Regions from separate parts of the Rhizobium sp. No.120 genome, predicted to be linked through region 2. Evidence: predicted binding sites of a transcription regulator. Region 2 holds the regulator's gene; the other holds the start of a gene.

Region 1 (6,501 bases), on a different contig from region 2:
GCTTTTACACCTGCCATCCGCAACTGGTCTCTCGTCAGCTTCAATATTCCTTTCCTCGCAACCGCCAATATCAATGCTACCTTCTTCATCGGCGGCATTCTGATGCTGATCATTTTTGCGATCCAGCATCGCGGCATTTCCGAGACGGCGAGCGTGCAGAAGTGGCTGGCTATCATCGTGCTCGTGCCGCTTCTGATCATCGGTGTCTATCCGATCGTTAGCGGCCAAATCCTCTCCGCCAACGTGACCGGCCTGCTGCCACCGACAGCTGCCTATGCTGCGACTGACGGCACTTGGAGCAATGGCGGCTGGACGCTTTTCCTCGGCGGCCTCTATATCGCCGCCTGGTCGACCTATGGCTTCGAAACGGCGGTCTGCTATACGCGTGAACTGAAGAACCCGAAGACGGATACGTTCAAGGCAATCTTCTACTCGGGCCTTGCCTGCTGCGTCTTCTTCTTCCTGGTGCCCTTCGCTTTCCAGGGCGTGCTCGGTCATGCCGGCATGCTGGCGCCCGGCATCGTCGACGGCACCGGCGTCGGCGAAGCGCTCGGCGGCCTGATCGGCGCCGGCCGCGTGGTCACACAGCTGCTCGTCATCCTGATGATCCTCGCGCTGTTCCTGGCGATCATGACGGCAATGGCGGGTTCTTCGCGCACCCTCTATCAGGGCTCGAAGGACGGCTGGCTGCCGAAATATCTCGACCATGTGAACGAGAACGGCGCGCCGACGAGAGCGATGTGGACGGATTTCGCCTTCAATCTCTTTCTTCTAGCCATTGCGTCGGACACGAGCGGTTATTTCTTCGTGCTTGCCGTTTCCAACGTCGGATACATCATCTTCAACTTCCTCAATCTCAATTCGGGCTGGATCCACCGCATGGACTCTGGCCATGTCGAGCGCCCGTGGAAGGCGCCGTCTTGGCTCATCGGCCTAAACACGGTGCTTGCCTTCGTCAACGCGCTCTTCCTTGGTGCCGGTGCCAAGGTCTGGGGCTACGCCAATGCGCTCTGGATCGGCTTTGCCTTCGCGGCTCTCATCCTGCCGGTCTTTGCCTACAGGCATTATGTTCGCGATGGCGGCAAGTTCCCGGCTGGCGCCATGGATGATCTTGGTCTGGTCGGCCAGGATCTGGGTGTCAGGAAGGCGGGTATTCTGCCCTATCTGGCACTTGCCGGTGGCCTCGCCATCGTGCTGATCGCCAATTGGTTCTTCCAGCTGCCGGCATAACGGCATCTGATCCAAAACGAGGTTTATGCTTGCAAGTCCGGCCTGGTCACGGGCCGGACTTCGCTATGGGATCAACTGATCCTGACCTTCCGATCATTCGGGCGCGACGATAAGGGCGTCGTCGATCTCGGCTTCTTCAGGTCGGCTGCGCTGCCGTGCCAGCCGCAGAAGCGTGGCCGCCAACAGGATAGCCATCAGCCCGAGCTCGACGGCGATCGCCGTGACCCCGGCGGAGAGATAGGCGCTCGAATATTGCAGCACCTGGGCAAATACGGCCCCAAGGATCGCCGGCCCGAGACCCAGCGACACCTGCTGCATGGTTGCGAGCATGGCGCTGCCGGCACCGGCATGTTCATGCGGCACGTCCGCCAGTCCAAGCCGGTAGAAGGTGTTGACGATCAACGCCTGGCCGAAACCGATCAGGACTGTGGACGGAATGAGGTTGATGACGCCAGGCTGCGGCCAGACGGCTTCGAGCGTCACGATGAGCAGAGCAAGGCCGCTCATCTGGATCACGCAGCCCATCGCCAACATGAGTTCCCGGCGTATGTTTGCAAGGCGAGGTGTCACGAAAGCGGCCGAGATGAAATAGGAGCCGCCGAGCGCAATCAAGGCATTGCCTGATTGCAGCGGTGTCAGCCCGGCGCCCGCCTGCAAGGTAAGGGCGAAGACGAACATGAAGCCGCTCCAGCAGGTGAAGAAGAGTATGGCGATCAGCCCTCCGAAGCGCATGCTGGAGATGCGCGTGAGCGACGGCGGCAAGATCGGGAAGGCGCCACGCGCTTCCTTGGCGCGCTCGATGCGCCAGAGGAGTGCCACCAGCGGCAGGATCGGCACGAAGCCGAGCAGGCAAAGCCAGTTCCAGTGGAGCGACGGGCCGAGCGCGGTCGGCAGCAAGATCGATAAAGTCAGAAGTGCCAGCGTGATCATGCCTGACCAGTCGACGGGAACTTTGCCTTGGCCCCGCGTTTCGGGGACATGTCGCCACACGCTGAGCAGGATCAGGATGCAAACAGGCAGATTGATGAGGAAGATGCTGCGCCAGCCGGAGCCGGCAATATCAGCCGAGATCAGGAAACCGCCGAGAACCTGGCCGATGATGAAAGCGATACCGCCGATCGCGCTATAGAGCGAGACGGCGCGGGCGTGATCGCGCCCTGTCAGGCTGACATGGATGGTCGCCAGCACCTGCGGCACCATGAGTGCCGCCGCAATTCCCTGCAGTGCGCGCGCAACGATGAGGAAGGTGACTGATGTCGCCACGCCGCATAGGAGGGAGGCGAGGCAGAACAATAGGACTGCCAGGCCAAACATGCGCCTGCGGCCGAAATTGTCGCCGAGGCGCGCACCCATGGCCAGGCAGACGGCAAAGGCGACGCCATAGGCGGCGACGAAAAGTTCAAGTTCGGTCTCGCCGGCGTGCAGCGAGGCGGAGATGGCGGCGAGGCCGACATTGATGATGGAAAAATCGAGCTGCAGCAGCAATTGCCCGGCCAGCAGGATCAGCAGGCCGAACTGGCCAAGCCGGATTGGTGCGGATGACATGGGGACCTCAAAGTATTTTCAAAACTGAGTCCACAGCGTTCTACACCCATGTTAAACTGGTACAAGATACCTGTTTAGACTGGTATAAGAAGTGTCAGGCTGGAGAAGGAAAATGCACGGCACGCTCGATATCGTTCCCAATCAAATGCTTTCACGGGCACAGGAACTCGGCGAGATGTTACGAAGACGGCGGGAATCCCTTGACCCGCAAAGATTGGGACTCGGTCGGGCAGGGCGGATTCGTACACCCGGATTGCGGCGGGAAGAAGTGGCGTCACGTGCCGATATAGGCATCACCTGGTACACCAAGCTGGAGCAAGGCCGCCCGATCCGCGTGTCGCCGCGCGTACTGCTCTCTGTCGCGCATGCTTTGGAATTCAATGAAGTCGAGACGGAACACCTTTTCAGATTGGCCAATCTGCCGGTTCCGCCCCGGCTCGAGAATCCGCGCGTTTGCGAGCCGCTCACCGAGGCCAGCCAGCGCATTCTCGATCATCTCTGTCCCTATCCGGCTCTTGTTCAGACGAAGCGCTACAATATACGCGGCTTCAACGAGGCATATCGCCGCCTTGTCGGCGTCGATCTCGATGCCCTTCCGCCCGAGGACCGGAACTGCATCTACCTATCCCTCGTCAATCCTGCCTGGCGCGCAAGCCAGGCCGATCCCGATGAGATGCTGGCCAATATGGCAGCGCTGTTTCGCGCCTCGATGGCCGAGCATCTCGACGATCCGAGCTGGGAGCGGCAATTGGAACGCTATATGAGCGCTTCGGATCAGTTCCGCATCGTATGGGATCGCTATCAGCTCAAAGGCATCGAGAATACCGTGAAGCGTTTCCGGCTGGCGGATGGCAGCATCCTGCCGCTGCAATCCAATAACTGGTGGTCAAGGCCCAGCAATGAGGACCGCATGATCGTCTACACACCTCTCGATGAAGCCGGGGCTGAGAAGCTGAACGCAATGATGAAGCGCAAGCGATCTTGCTGAGCGGTAGTGCCGGCAGTGGTATCAGCCACGGCCCGTACCGCCCTCGCTGAGCCTCAATCGGCTCTTCGGTCCCTCGACCAAGGGAATGCCGAGCACGTCCCAAAATGGCGGATGGGAGATTATCATCCCTCAGATGCCGAGATCGAGCTGGGGTTGTGAGCTCCCATCATCGTCCTCTTCGTTCGTCAAAGACGAAAGCGTGATGCCGAGCAGCCGGATCGGCCGCGTGAACGGATGGACGGTTGCCAGAAGCGCCGACGCTATTTCAAGAACGGCGCCAACGTCCGCGACCGGCAAGGAGCCTGTCCGACTGCGTGTCGCCTGGGTAAAGTCCGAATATTTGATCTTCACGGTCACCGTTTTGGCGCTGAAACCGCCTGCTTCGCAGTAGCGCCAGACCTTCTGTGCCAGCGGCCGCAACTCGGCCCTCGCCAGTTCGAGATCGTCGATATCTTCAACGAACGTGTCTTCCGCCCCGATAGATTTGCGGATCCGGTCCGGCTTTACCTGGCGCTCGTCGATGCCGCGGGCGATACCGTAGAAATATGGGCCTGCCTTTCCAAAATGCTCCCGCAGGAAAGCGAGCGATTTCGATTTCAGATCCAGCCCGGTTTCGATCCCGTATTTATGCATGCGCTCGGCGGTTGCCGGCCCGACGCCGTGGAATTTCTTGACAGGAAGCGTTTCGACGAAGGCCGGCCCGTTTTTCGGTGTAATGACCGCCTGGCCGTTCGGCTTGTTGAGGTCGCTTGCCATTTTGGCGAGGAACTTATTGTAGGAAATGCCGGCCGAAGCATTGAGGCCGGTGGTCTGCTTGATCTTGATCCGGATCTCCAGCGCGATCTCGGTGGCGATTTCCATCCCGTTGTGGTTCTGGGTGACGTCGAGATAGGCCTCGTCGAGCGACAACGGCTCGATCATCGAAGTATATTCGGCAAAGATCTCGCGGATCTGCTGCGACACCGCCCTGTAGACGTCGAAGCGCGGCGGCACAAAAATCAGCTCCGGACATTTGCGTTTGGCGGTAACCGAAGGCATCGCCGAGTGAACGCCGAAGGCGCGGGCCTCGTAGCTTGCTGCCGCCACGACGCCGCGCGCAGCCGACCCTCCGACCGCAAGCGGTTTGCCGCGCAGCTCGGGATTGTCTCGCTGTTCGACCGACGCATAGAATGCATCCATATCCACATGGATGATCTTTCGGACTGGGCTCGAGCTCGTGTCGTTCATGGAGGTCTCGGTCATCACATAGTAGGTTCAGCGCGGCCCATCAACTACAGGGGCTGAAACAAATGCAGAACATATCATCCCCGATGACGATATCAAACCGGCTCTGTTGGTTTGCTAGGGAGAGGCGAGGAAATTGCCGCAGGCCAGCCATGCCGCAAACGCCACCTTGAGATGCGCTCAGGGCTTCTTATCTCTTGTCCGTCCCCCCAATACGGAGCCTCAAGATGGGCCAAATCGCCACCAATCCGCCTTCCGACCTGCTTATGGAGATCCTTCCGCCCGAGCGTGATGAGGAATCCCGAGCCGATGGCACCGCATGTCTATGCTGCCGAAGGCTGCGATCGGCGAGGAAGATGGACGAAGACGGTTGCGGCATATGTGACGAATGCCTGGCACCATGATCGACGACGTTCCGCAGCCGCTGCCCGCCGAATTGTCGGGCTTCGAAGATGCGCTTGCTAAGCTGCCTGACGGCTATTCGGAGGGGCGTTTTCAGGATCGCCCCTGGGGTGTCACAGTCAAGCGATCTACCGACGGGAAACGGATCTGGCTCTATGGCGAAGAGCTTGGCGGGACCGATATCGTCAGCTTTAATCTGTATATGCTCTCCGGAGGAAACCTCTCTCTCAAGCCCTGCGAAATGTCCTCATCGAAGGTCGTGAATTTCGTCTTGGGCTTCAGACCAGCTCAAACGCAGCATCAGGCATAGGCGCCAAGTTTGCCGCGGCAGCCGCAATCCGCTCTGCTTCAGCGGGTCGAGAGTGGTGGCGGAGGCGGTTGCGTGGTGGAGCCGGGACCGAGCGAGCGCTGGACCATCACGGTGTCGGCCCAGCGACCGTAGCGATAAGCAACGGCTGGCAGAAGGCCGACGCGAACGAAGCCGAAGCGTTCGTGCAAGGCGAGCGAAGCGACATTGTCCGCGTCGATATAGCCGATCATCTGCCGGAAGCCAGCCGCGGCGCAGGCGTCGATCAGTCCGCGCATCAGCAGGCTGCCGACGCCCTGGCCGACATGATCGTGATGCACATAGATCGAATGCTTGACGGTATAGCGATAGGCCGGGCGCTTGCGGAACAGCACCACATAGGCATAGCCGACGACCTTCTCTCCGTCGATCGCAACGACATGCGGGAAGCGTTTGTCCTTCAAATTCTTGCGCCGTTCGCGCAGATCGTCCGGCTGCGGGGTGTCGCTGTCATCAACCCCGGCCTCGACGCCGCGGTGAATATGGCGGCGATAGATAGCCAACATGGCGTCGACGTCGCTCTCCCGGGACGGGCGAACGACGATTGGTTTACCCTGCTTCATGACCAATCCGAATTTTCCAACCTATTCCGCGACGACGTAGGTATAGAGCCGGATTTTGCCGGATGCATCAATCTCGCGATAGAGGCCTTGAATCTCCACTTCGAAGCCGGGGAAGGTGTTGAAGCAGGTTTCAAACATTTTGAGATAGTCGATCATGGGCTTTGCCTGCTCCGTCAGGCGCTCGCCCGGCACGATGGTCGCAA
Region 2 (6,501 bases):
CTTGCCGCCAACCTTGCGGCCATGCCCGTCGTCTCTTTCATCGTCATGCCCTTCGGCATGATGGCGATGCTGCTGATGCCTTTCGGAATCGATGGACCGTTCTGGAAAGTCACCGGCGAGGGACTGGAGCTTGTGATCATCATCGCGAAAACCGTAGCAGGCTGGGGAGGCGATATCACCTTCGGCCGCCAGCCCGGCTGGCTGATGCCGACTTTCATCGCAGGATTCCTGATCATGAGCATGCTGCGGACCAGGCTTCGCCATCTGGGACTGTTGCTATCGCCGTCATCTGTCGGTGTGGCTGCGTTCGGCTCCGGCGTGCCGAAGCCAGATCTGATGATCTCGGAAGATGGCATTCTCGTTGCCTTGCGCCAGGATGATATTCTCTCCACCAATCGCGAGAGACCGCAGGCCTTCATCTTCGAGCAATGGCAAAAAGCGCTGGTCGCGGCCGAACATCAACCGCCAACGATGCTTGCGACCGATGACCGGCTTCCGCAGATCAGCAAGACGGATCGGCATAAGCGACTAAGTAACGAAGAGCAGAAGGCGGTCGGTACAGCAATGGCGGAAGCCTTAGATCGTACCATGCAGGGAAGCTTTGCCTGTCAGAAGGGAGCATGGTGCGTAGCCATGCTGGAAAACGGCGTGATATTGGTCACCATCGAGAACGCAGCCTACCTGCCCGCAGCTTGCGACACGGGGAACATTATCGTGACACATATCCGGCTGCGGCTGGACTACTGCCGCTCCGGAGCGATGCTCATAACCGGTGCGACATTGCGCAAAACCGGCTCCATCGAAATGATGCTTACCGCCGACAAGCCCATCATATCAGCCGCATTCGAGAACCCGCAGCGGCCATGGACCAGACATCGAACTTATGATTGGCGCACCGGCAAATTTGACGCGCCACTTGCAAAGGCACCACCAGTCGTCGACAACTCACCGGTCAGTGATAGCGACGAATAAGGCCAACGAGCTTACCCTGAACTTTCACGCGATCCGGCCCGAAGATGCGGGTTTCATAGGCTGGGTTCGCGGCTTCCAGCGCGATGGAGGCACCCTTGCGGCGGAAGCGCTTCAGTGTCGCCTCTTCGTCGTCGACGAGCGCCACGACGATGTCGCCCGGGTTGGCTGTCGTCGAATTGCGGATAATGACCGTATCGCCGTCGAAGATACCCGCATCGATCATCGAATCCCCGCGGACTTCAAGCGCATAATGTTCGCCAGAACCAAGCATGTCGGCGGGAACGGTAATATCGTGTGTATTGTTCTGGATGGCCGAGATAGGAACGCCGGCAGCAATCCGGCCCATCACGGGCACGGAAGCCGAACCGCTATGATCGTCATTTGCGACCTTCGGCTGAGCGGGCGGAGCGGCGGGCTGTGGCCTGCCGAGGCTGCCTTCGATGACGCTCGGCGAAAAACCGCGGCGAGGCTGCAGACTTGGACTATAGGCTTCCGGCAGCTTGATGACTTCGAGGGCCCTGGCTCGGTTCGGCAGCCGGCGGATAAAGCCGCGCTCCTCCAGCGCCGTGATCAGACGATGGATACCGGATTTGGATGCCAGATCCAGTGCATCCTTCATCTCGTCGAAGGATGGCGGAACACCAGATTCCTTCATGCGTTCGTGAATGAAGAGAAGCAGTTCCTGCTGCTTGCGCGTCAACATCGTCTTGGAACCCCAGAATCAAGAAAAGCCGTGAAACAAATCCAGAACGGACACTATATGTTCCATATGTGTTCCGCAAGTGCTTAAATTTCGGTAAAGCCTTGCAGGGTCAATTAAATAAACACGAGTTGCGAATGGATCGGCTTAACACGTCGAGACGCTATACATGCTGCAACGATTTGAAAAATATATGAAATGTCGATATTTCCATTCTCATGCCTTATTACTTGGTCGGCGTATCCAGGAAGCGGATCGATGTTGCGCGTCGTCGTTGAAGCCCGATGGAATTGAGAATCAGCGATCACGTTTGCGAGATTGCCTTCGGTCCTGCCCCTGTGCGTCGAGTGTCCATGTTCCTGTCTTGAATTGAGCGAAGGATGGGCGCAAATCTGCTCCCACAGGCAAACAGGAGGAACCATGAATTCGTCACAGCATCCACTGGATCATCTTGTGCTGCCGACCGTCGATATCGCCCTGGCGCGCGAGCGCCTCGGCAAGCTCGGTTTTACAGTGGCTCCGGATGCGCGCCATCCCTTTGGCACACAGAATGCCTGCGTTTATCTTGCCGATAAAACCTATTTAGAGCCTTTGGCTGTGGCATCCGCGGAAGAGTGCGGGAGGAGCATCCTGGATGGCAATGTTTTTGTTGCGCGCGATCAGGCCTATCGCTTCCGGGTGGGGGAAGATGGCTTTTCGGCCGTGGTGTTCGGTACGGATGATGCTGTGGCGGATGACGAGCGTTTCAAAGCGGCGGCGATTTCTGCGGGACGAATGCTGGATTTCTCCCGTCCCATGAAGATGCAGGACGGCACGGAAACCACGGCCGGCTTTCGTCTTGCTTTTGCCGCGGATCTGCGCGCGCCGGATTTTCTCGCCTTCTGCTGTCAGCGCATCAATCCGCTTCCGGCTGACCGAAGCGTGCTTGAGCGTCATGAAAACGGGGTGACCGGCATCGCGCGCGTGGCGCTTTCCGCGCCGCGGCCAGCTGCCTATCGCCGCTTCTTCGAAGACGTTGTCGGCAGCCCGCAAATAACGGAGCATTCCTTCGGTTTGACCGTCAAGGCACCTAACGCCGATCTTGAGATTTTGACGCCGGAAGGCATGGAGGCGTTCTATGACCTGCCTGTTCTTGCTAACGATCCGGGGCTCAGGGCACGTGCAATCCTTTTCAAGACGCGCGATCTTTCCGTGACATCGTCGCATTTCGCTGCTAACGGCGTCACCTATACGCGTAAGAACAATCGTCTATTGGCGAGGTTGGCGCCCGGTCAGGGCGCGCTGTTCGCCTTCGAGGAGATAATATGAGCACGAATTCCGAAGTCACCGTCGGCGAGGGTGCCTCCAAGGTCCTCTTTTCCAATGCTGCGAAGCTTTCGCTGATCGCCGGTCCCTGCCAGATGGAAAGCCGCGATCATGCCTTCATGGTTGCCGGCGTGCTCAAGGAGCTCTGCGGCAAGCTCGGCATCGGCCTCGTCTACAAATCTTCCTTCGACAAGGCGAACCGCACCTCGCTGTCCGGCAAGCGCGGCATCGGCCTGGAAAAGGCGCTGGAAGTCTTTGAAGACCTGAAGAAAGAATATGGCTTCCCCGTTCTGACCGATATCCACACGGAAGAGCAGTGCGCCATCGTTTCCAAGACGGTGGATGTCCTTCAGATCCCGGCTTTCCTGTCGCGCCAGACCGATCTTTTGGTTGCCGCCGCCAAGACCGGCCGCGTAGTCAACGTCAAGAAAGGCCAGTTCCTGGCGCCATGGGACATGAAGAACGTGCTTGCCAAGCTCAATGATAGCGGCAACCCGAACATCCTTCTTTGCGAGCGCGGCGCTTCCTTCGGCTATAACACGCTGGTCTCGGATATGCGCTCGCTGCCGATCATGGCGGCGATGGGCGCGCCCGTCATCTTCGATGCGACCCATTCCGTGCAGCAGCCCGGCGGGCAGGGCGGTTCGACCGGCGGCGACCGCCGCTTCGTCGAGACTTTGGCGCGTGCGGCCGTTGCCGTCGGCGTCGCAGGTGTTTTTGTCGAGACTCATGAGGATCCCGACAATGCACCGTCCGACGGTCCGAACATGGTTTATCTGAAGGACATGCCGCGGCTTCTGGAGAAGCTGCTGGCCTTTGATGCCATCGCCAAGGCCTGAAACATAGCCGGCATTCAACAGGCTGACATGAATTTGCTTTACGCGGCCTGCAGGAGTGCCAAATCGCGGCGCGGATCGCCATTGTAATTTCCGCGCCTTCGACTAAGACGATTTAAATCGATTTATAAACCAGCGAGCAGGAAGCTATCATGACCGCAATCACCGACATTATCGCCCGCGAGATTCTCGACAGCCGTGGCAATCCGACTGTCGAAGTCGATGTCTACCTCGAAGATGGCAGCATGGGGCGCGCGGCGGTTCCGTCGGGCGCGTCGACCGGCGCGCATGAAGCCGTCGAACTTCGCGATGGCGGCAAGCGCTACCTTGGCAAGGGTGTCGAGAAGGCCGTCGAAGCTGTCAATTCGGAAATCTTCGACGCGATCGGCGGCATGGACGCTGAAAACCAGATCCAACTCGACAATATCATGATCGAGCTTGACGGCACGCCGAACAAATCGCGCCTCGGCGCCAACGCCATCCTCGGCGTCTCGCTCGCCGTCGCCAAGGCTGCTGCCCAGAGCGCCAACCTGCCGCTCTACCGCTATGTTGGCGGCGCTCACGCCCGTCTGCTGCCGGTCCCGATGATGAACATCATCAACGGCGGTGCTCACGCCGACAACCCGATCGACTTCCAGGAATTCATGATCCTGCCGATCGGTGCAGACTCGATCCGCGAAGCCGTCCGTATGGGTTCGGAAGTCTTCCACGTTCTGAAGAAGGAACTGGCATCGCAGGGCCACAACACTAACGTCGGTGACGAAGGTGGTTTCGCACCGGGCCTTTCCAGCGCGCCGGCAGCGCTCGACTTCATCATGAAGTCGATCGAAAAGGCCGGCTACAAGCCGGGTGACGAAATCGCTCTCGGCCTCGATTGCGCCTCGACCGAATTCTTCAAGGACGGCAAGTACGTTCTCGAAGGCGAAGGCCGCACGCTTGAGTCCGGCGCCATGGCTGAATACCTCGCAGAACTCGCAGCCAAGTACCCGATCGTTTCGATCGAAGACGGCATGGCTGAAGACGACTGGGAAGGCTGGAAGACGCTGACCGACCTAATCGGCAAGAAGACCCAGCTCGTCGGCGACGACCTGTTCGTCACCAATTCCGCCCGCCTGCGCGATGGTATCCGCATGGGCGTTGCCAACTCGATCCTCGTCAAGGTCAACCAGATCGGCTCGCTGACCGAAACCCTCGATGCCGTCGAAACCGCGCACAAGGCCAACTACACCGCCGTCATGTCGCACCGCTCGGGCGAAACGGAAGATTCCACGATCGCCGATCTCGCCGTTGCCACCAACTGCGGCCAGATCAAGACCGGCTCGCTGTCGCGTTCCGACCGTCTTGCCAAGTACAACCAGCTCATCCGCATCGAGGAAGCACTCGGCCCGCAGGCAAAATATGCCGGCCGTTCTATTCTCCGTGGCTGATGTCTGATTTGTCGGGTCCATCCGGACCTGCGGCAAAATTATCGCTTGGATCAAACCGCGCCTTGGGGCGCGGTTTTTTGTTGGCCCTGGCAGTTAGAGTCAACGGACGGTTAATCTCTGCCGGTTAACTTGGCTCCAGGTGTTTGATTTCATGTGATCTTGTTCGGGCCGGATGGCCTTGAGGGGGATTGCATAAAGCCAGAGCGTGACGAGCGAGTATGTGGACAAAGTATCATAAGAAGAGAAGGTTCGGCCGTCTTATCCTTCCCGCCATCACCATCGCTTTTGTGAGCTACTTCGGCTATCATTGCATTCACGGCGATTACGGCCTGAAAGCGACCGAGGTTTTCGAGCAGCGCCGCATCGATCGCGCCAAGGAACTGGCTGAGCTTGTCGCCAAGCGCGAACACCTTGAAAAAGAGGTCACTCTATTGAGCGACGGCTCTTTGGACAAGGATATGCTCGATCAATATGCGCGCTATCAGCTGACTTATTCAAAGGCGAACGAGATCGTCATTTTCAACAAATAGCCGCAATTAACCGAATTTCGGTTAATTGCATTTTCGCAAGCGATATCAATCGGTTGCGAAGAATATGAGCCATGCAATTATAGCATTGCTGTGACGGACAATCTTCCCTATGTTACGCCTCACCAAAAAACGAGGCTACTCACACAGGGAGGGTTGAATGGCGCCGCGAAAAAACGCGACCGTTTCCAGCCGTAAAACAGCATCAAGGCCTGCCAAGGAAACCAATGGCGGCCCGATCGCAGATTTCGATCGTGATGCGGAGCTCAAGGCTTATCGTGAGATGCTCCTGATCCGCCGCTTCGAAGAGAAGGCGGGCCAGCTTTACGGCATGGGCTTCATCGGTGGCTTCTGTCACCTTTATATCGGCCAGGAAGCCGTCGTCGTCGGTATGCAGCTGGCGCTGAAGGAAGGCGATCAGGTTATCACCGGCTATCGCGACCATGGCCATATGCTGGCGACCGGCATGAGCGCCCGTGGCGTCATGGCCGAGCTTACCGGACGCCAGGGCGGCTATTCCCGAGGGAAGGGCGGCTCCATGCACATGTTCTCCAAGGAAAAGAACTTCTACGGCGGTCATGGCATCGTCGGTGCGCAGGTCTCACTCGGCACCGGCCTCGGTTTTGCCAACTGGTATCGCGGTAATGACAATGTCAGCGTTGCCTATTTCGGCGACGGTGCTGCAAACCAGGGCCAGGTCTACGAAAGCTTCAACATGGCGCAGCTCTGGAAGC

Evidence for each region. The regulator LexA, encoded in region 2, represses DNA repair genes until DNA is damaged. The targets are predictions, from matches to a motif close to TGTTCNNNNTGTGTTCNG.
Region 1: a site for LexA is predicted at 5,045-5,062, ahead of dinB (DNA polymerase IV). Genes of this name have one in related genera too.

The regions. Positions count from the first base shown of each region.
Region 1 covers NZ_BAAJNQ010000010.1:25,105-31,605, forward strand. Annotated here, with positions in the region: gene ACYJRZ_RS23470 (APC family permease) at 1-1,230, shown strand, start outside; gene ACYJRZ_RS23475 (MFS transporter) at 1,324-2,775, opposite strand; gene ACYJRZ_RS23480 (helix-turn-helix transcriptional regulator) at 2,888-3,763, shown strand; gene dinB (DNA polymerase IV) at 3,893-4,990, opposite strand; gene ACYJRZ_RS23490 (hypothetical protein) at 5,376-5,699, shown strand; gene ACYJRZ_RS23495 (N-acetyltransferase family protein) at 5,738-6,298, opposite strand; gene ACYJRZ_RS23500 (Orn/Lys/Arg family decarboxylase) at 6,320-6,501, opposite strand, start outside.
Region 2 covers NZ_BAAJNQ010000003.1:94,528-101,028, reverse strand. Annotated here, with positions in the region: gene ACYJRZ_RS11010 (ComEC/Rec2 family competence protein) at 1-972, shown strand, start outside; gene lexA (transcriptional repressor LexA) at 953-1,675, opposite strand; gene ACYJRZ_RS11000 (VOC family protein) at 2,093-2,980, shown strand; gene kdsA (3-deoxy-8-phosphooctulonate synthase) at 2,977-3,816, shown strand; gene eno (phosphopyruvate hydratase) at 3,966-5,240, shown strand; gene ACYJRZ_RS10985 (FtsB family cell division protein) at 5,459-5,770, shown strand; gene pdhA (pyruvate dehydrogenase (acetyl-transferring) E1 component subunit alpha) at 5,928-6,501, shown strand, end outside.